Regions from separate parts of the Bacillus mesophilum genome, predicted to be linked through region 2. Evidence: riboswitches for the same ligand, from Rfam matches in the RefSeq annotation. Region 2 holds a riboswitch; the other holds the start of a gene.
What was found. A riboswitch is a leader RNA that binds a small molecule or an ion and turns the genes downstream of it on or off. The one in region 2 is predicted to bind cyclic di-GMP.
Positions count from the first base shown of each region.

Region 1: it holds a riboswitch for cyclic di-GMP, as region 2 does, so the genes downstream of both, F7732_RS19990 (hypothetical protein) here and F7732_RS17815 (response regulator) in region 2, are expected to answer to the same signal.

Region 1 is NZ_WBOT01000009.1:61,464-64,624, reverse strand. Features, by position in the region: gene F7732_RS23520 (methyl-accepting chemotaxis protein) at 1-230, opposite strand, end outside; gene F7732_RS19995 (hypothetical protein) at 843-1,553, opposite strand; gene F7732_RS19990 (hypothetical protein) at 1,595-1,972, opposite strand; cyclic di-GMP riboswitch class I at 2,234-2,320, opposite strand; gene F7732_RS19985 (Rrf2 family transcriptional regulator) at 2,567-3,010, opposite strand.
Region 2 is NZ_WBOT01000006.1:216,147-219,307, forward strand. Features, by position in the region: gene F7732_RS17800 (EamA family transporter) at 1-95, shown strand, start outside; gene F7732_RS17805 (GNAT family N-acetyltransferase) at 171-632, shown strand; gene F7732_RS17810 (SOS response-associated peptidase) at 691-1,365, shown strand; cyclic di-GMP riboswitch class I at 1,481-1,567, shown strand; gene F7732_RS17815 (response regulator) at 1,601-1,963, shown strand; gene F7732_RS17820 (hypothetical protein) at 2,321-2,599, shown strand; gene F7732_RS17825 (DUF3231 family protein) at 2,775-3,161, shown strand, end outside.

The sequences.
Region 1 (3,161 bases), on a different contig from region 2:
GATTGGCGGGATTGCTCCGCAAGCTTTCTGACTTCATCGGCCACAACCGCAAATCCTTTACCATGCTCTCCTGCACGTGCTGCTTCAATTGCTGCATTTAGAGCCAGCAAATTGATTTGCTCAGAAATGCCTGTGATTACTTTTACAATGGTGCCGATTTCAAACGATTTTTCCCCAAGCTTTTGGATGGCATCATAGGTAACGTTGACCGTTTGATTGAACCTCTCCATCTTCTTTAATGAATCTTTTAGCTTCTCATTGCCTTCTTGCGTTAATTCTACGGTTGTGTTTGATTGTTCAGAGATATGATTAGAGCGAATCGATAAATCTTCAATAGCTTGTGCCATATCTTCCATGGATACAGAGCTTTCTTCTGTAGAAATTAATTGTTTTTGAAGACCTCTCCCTACCTCATCAATGGCCGCTCGTACAATATCAGCTTTTTCAGCAGCGTATTCACCACTTTCAACAAGCGTTTCCGAAGTAGTATGAACATCTTTTGCAAACACAGAAAACTTTTCTCTGGCATGAGCTAAAAATTCAATCAGCTGGTTAAAGTGTGCATGAATTTCACTTTTCTCATCCACTTTGCTGATCATCTTTCCAGCTGATAGTTCCTTCATGCCAATTAAAATTTCACTATGAATATGTGAGCGGCGTTTCAGTGAAAAATAGCGGAAAGCAAAATAAACGGTTGTTACCAATAAGACCACAATAATTCCAATTAAAATAGCTTCCATAATCAATTAATTCTCCTGACTCTATATTTAATAAGTTGTTATACATATTTGTTATTATTTAACAATACATTTCACAAGGAGCATGCATGCTAAGATGAAATCCTAAAGCTCCTTCACAAGGATATATGTTCCGTCTGCTACCTCTGAAGGAATTCCCTTTAATCGATCATGGTTTTTATATTCATAAACAATATAATTACCGCCAAGATCTTTGTATCTGGTCATATTATGATACTTTTCCATCACACGAATAGATTTCGGGTTTGTCGCTTCACCTAGGACAAACTTTACTCCTTCTGTACTCGCCTTATCAATCAGCATAGCACCTAACTGCTTAATAATGTCATGACGCCCATGTTCAGCTATGACTCCTAACATAAAAAGGTGCAATAGTTCACCATCTGCTATCTCTCTGCCATGGCGTGCTTGAAAATCTTCCATAAAACGCTTGTCCACATCTTCGAGCACACTAAGAAGAATATTCATATCAGAAAATGACCCTTCGAAAATATCCTCTCCGATAATTTCAGGTGCATTCGTATCTCCAACAAGAGCTCCTACTACTTGGTCCTGCTCATCCATAGCCACTGCACAATATCCTTGGCCAGCAACAGAAGTTAAATAGCCGTGAATAAAATCGTAAAGGTCTTCATATTCAAAATTCAGCTGGCCGACCATAGGCTCCTGCACCCATTTCCCTGAAACATCAATACCAAAAAAAGAGCGTGCCAAACATTCAGCACTCTTTGAAATCAATTCTGTCTGTCCCTGCCCGACAATATGATATGTATAAAGTGATTGTGTCGTTTGCATATGCTATCTCCCTTTATTCAGATTGATTACTGTTTGCTGAATTACCTTTTAATCGAATGAGGTAATTGATCCACAAAAGTACCGGTAAATTCAATTCTCTCTAGTACATTTCTAATTTGAACTTGAGCAATTTTAGAAGTTGGCTTAAGAACCAGGAAATCTTTAAAACCTAATGAATTATAAAACTTCATCGTTTGTTCCATCTGCGGAACTACTTTTGAAGGTGTTGGTTTTTGATACGTTGCATCAATAACAAATGTGTATTCTTGTCTTGGCACCCGATTAATCGTTTCCTGCAAGTCTCCCATATACTCTGCTGCATCTTCTTCTCTCATTGCGCCTGCACGCACCTGGACATGAACTTCCTTCTGATTCTCATTAATGGCCATCATATATTTCTTTTTATCTACTACAATCATCCTCTAAATCTCCTTTTTTATGTTGTCGTTTACTTCTCTGCTGTACTGCACTCTTTTCCAACCTGAGTCTAATAAACATAAAGAAAACTTGCCGAGTGACAAGTCCTAAAGGACACAGACAGAGGGCTTAGTTGCACTAATACTACAATCCTAAAATCAACCACTGCATCGAGCCTTCTTCTCGCCGCTCATTTATACTTTTTGAAAGTATAAAAAAGGCTATCCTAGACAAGGATAGCCAATTAATCACTTTACATTAATTTTGGCAACCCGACTATCATTATCCATACGGATGTTAGACTCGTAGCTTTGCGTCCTTACCTTTCGATAAGTTTGCCTTTATCATATTCAGAAAAATAGTACTTATATCATGATGAAAATATCCTACTTAATTATATAGAAACTGGCAGGTTTTGTCGATAATTGTTACTATAGATTAACAATCTTTACACAAATTCGATTTTAGCGGGTTTCAAGGACAGGTACCTCGACCCACTTTCACATTCGGCAGCGGGTCAGACTTCTCTCCCATTTGGGTCAACTGACCTGTCCTACACACAAAAAAAATGCCTCCCAAATGCAGCAGCTACCTGGTTAGACATCTCTAAATTCAAATAAATTATTTAATTCTACTCTATTTAAAACAAAATCTTCTAATGTATATCCATATAAAACATTCAGGAAAGCTTGCAATGCCTCGTATAGTGCGTTTTTCAATTTACAAGCCGGTGAAATTGAACAATAGCCTTCTCCCTGTTTAAAACAGCCAACAATGTGAAAGTCTTCTTCTGTTTCGTAGACTACCTTTCCAATATTAATTTCCTTTGGGTCTTTAGCAAGTCGAATTCCGCCATTACGTCCGCGTATAGTTTCGACATATCCTAATTGTCCTAAGTGATGAATAATCTTCATTAAATGATTCTTGGAGATATTATAAGAATCCGCTATTTCTTGAATGGTGCTTAATTCCTCAGATCCCTTTAGAGCTAAAAATATTAAAACACGGAGAGAATAATCCGTATAGTTTGTTAGCCTCATCCTTGTTAATGCTCCTTAATTCGTTTCCTAGTATTATATCTAGAAATGCAGACAAGTGGCAAGCGCAAGAGACACTGGCATTGTCTGACTTCCCAGCATTTCAGATTGTATTAAGCAGCGGCTCCTAGTTCTCCAGGCTGAAAAAATGATC
Region 2 (3,161 bases):
GTGTATTAATCATCTTAGCCGGAATTATGATCGGCAATAAAAGCAGTATACAGCCCAAAATCATACAGCCATATGAACTAAACAGCCAGGGTTGATAACCTTGGCTGTTTTTTTAAAGGAGATTCATCCAAGTTCGTAGAATTATTTTTTCAATGAGAAAGGAGAATACAATGCAAATCAGACTTGCTGAAGCAGACGATATCCAACAGTTAATTCAAATGAGATGGGACTTCACTATTGAACATGATGAAAGCAAAAAAAGTACATCCTTCCAGGAATTTGAGACTGAATGCCGCTCCTTTTTAGAAAGAGCACTCCTCAATCAGCAGTGGTTTATTTGGATTGCAGAGGAGCAGGGAAAAATTCTTTCTCATATTTATATTGAATGCATCCACAAGGTTCCCCGTCCAGGGAGAATCACTTACCCTTTCGCCTACATGACGAATGTATATACACTTCCAGAATATCGGCAAAAGGGGATTGGCAGCAAACTTTTACATGTTATCCATGATTGGACCAAGGAAAACAAATATGAATTTGTTCTTGTTTGGCCAAGTGATGAAGCCATCGAATTTTACAAAAGAAGTGGGTATGAAGTTCTTACGGAACCTTTGATTTATTATCCTAAATAAAAAAGCATCCGTAAACAAATGTAGCTATTCTATTTAAAGACCAGGAGTGTGGAAATAGATGTGCGGAAGATTCACCTTATTTACTGATTATGAGGAAATAATCGATCGCTTTGATATCGAAGCGGCCATTGATGAAGAACAATACATACGCAGCTATAATATTGCGCCATCTCAGGAAGTGCTGGCTGTCATTAACGACGGAGAGAAAAATCGGCTGGGCTATTTAAAATGGGGTCTTATTCCTCCCTGGGCAAAAAATTCGAAAATCGGCAATAAAATGACGAACGCCCGCGGAGAAACCCTGACAGAGAAACAAAGCTTTCGAGCTGCTTATGAAAAGCGCCGCTGCCTCATTATTGCTGATTCCTTTTATGAATGGAAAAAAACGAGCACAACAAAAGTACCGATGAGAATAAAATTAAAATCAGATACCCTCTTTGGCATGTGCGGCCTCTGGGAACGCTGGATTTCTGCTGAAGGAGCACCCGTTTATTCATGCACAATTATTACAACAGCCTCCAACCCGTTTATGAGAGAGATTCATGAACGCATGCCTGTGATCCTTAATCCTGAGGATGAAAAAACATGGCTAAACCCAAACAACAGGAATACCAGTGAACTAAACAAACTCCTTGTCCCCTTTGATGAAAACCACATGGATGCTTTTGAAGTTTCGGATAAAGTAAACTCTCCTAAGAATAATACCATTGAAGTTACTCATGCTCTTTGCTGATTTTTCAAGGCTGTCGAAAGACGCCTTTTTTTATTTAAACTGAATGCAAATCTTTTCAAATATTCATAATAAGAAAAAAGTCGCAAATTGTCGAAATAGTAATCACGTGCTAAAATACCTATAACGGCAAATTTTACGAAAGTAAAAGACGCAAAGCCACGGACCTAAGGCATAGATTTGCTAAGGCAGCCGGGTTACCAAGATGACTGATCTTGTAAAAAAGGAGTAAAGAGAAATGATGCATTATAAAGTATTAATTGCTGACGACTCAATGTTTATGCGCCAGCTGCTTAAAAAAGCAATCTCAAGTGACCGCTACACTGTCATTGGAGAAGCTGCAAATGGAAAAGAAGCCATTAAGTTATTTAAAAGGATGTCACCTGATATTGTCTTGCTTGACTTAACAATGGATGGGATTAATGGAATGACTGCTTTAAAAGAAATTAGACGGATTGATTCCCGCGCAAATGTAATTATTTGCTCAGCGATGGGCCAATCGAAAATAATCATTGAAGCTCTTCAAAATGGAGCAAAAGACTTTATCGTCAAGCCCTTTTTTAACGAACTTCTGCCAGCATTAGATAAAGTGATTAAATAAGTTTTTAGCTCTGGAATAAAGCGTTGACAATTAATAGGAAAATAGAAAACGGATTAACCGGGGTGGCTATTGATCATATTCAACTGACATTTAACCATTTGAATGATTATATACGTTTTCAGCATATCACTTACTTTGTCGGAAAACCGTAGTTACTTAACTGAAAAGAAAAAGAACCTGAAGAGTCTGAGAGGACTCTTTTTTTATCGCAATTTACAAAACCGATACAATTCAACTTTGATTTTTATGGTAAAATTTACATATTACTATTTTCGAGGTGATTATATGACTTATTTCTTTAACTTTCTTCTAGCCATTTTTCTTACTGCTTCATCATATTTTATTGGAAGCATACTTTTGAAAAATAGTATCACGATATTAGCGGCTATTATTATTGGAGCTTCCGTCGTATCATTAGGTTCCATAACCGAAAAGCTTGGAGCACCGATTTGGTTAATTATACTCGTTCCATTTCCAGTTGGCATGACCCTGCTCTACTTATTTCTGAAAGAACCTTTTCATATCTGGCTCATCACCTATATGACAACATTGGCATTATATACGGTTATTCATGTCATTATGAGTTACTTTTTTAAATTCAATTCGCTGATTCCAGCTTGGAAACTGAGAGTATAACTGGTAAAAGGAAATAGAATCTTCGAAGAGACATCTGCTTGCTATATATAAGAATAAAAGCACTAAGGTTTGCAAATACAGAAAAGTATATTAAATTTTTATGATAAAGGAAGCAACAGGCATAAATAAAAATCCATCGGTAATCCTAACAAAAAATGTACAAAAGGGGATTACGATGGATTTAAATCCAATGGATATTTTAAAGCCTATTCAATTAAGTTCAGAATCATTAAGTGAAAATGAACCTTTAACAGCTGTTGAAATGGGGAAGCTTTGGGCTACCTATACAGGAAACAGTATGTCTCGGCAGATCCTCACTTATTTTCGTCACCATTGTGACGATGAACATATTAAAATTCTGCTGGAGAATGGAATTGCTTTGACAACAGATTTCATGGAGCGGATTGAATATTTTTTTAAGAAAAGTCATTTCCCGATCCCGAAAGGATTTTCAGAACAGGACGTTAACTATGGTGCTCCAAGGCTTTATGATGATACATTTTATGTTCACTATCTGAAATATGCTGCCAAAGCGGGAATGAGCATTTATGCCGTTGCGATT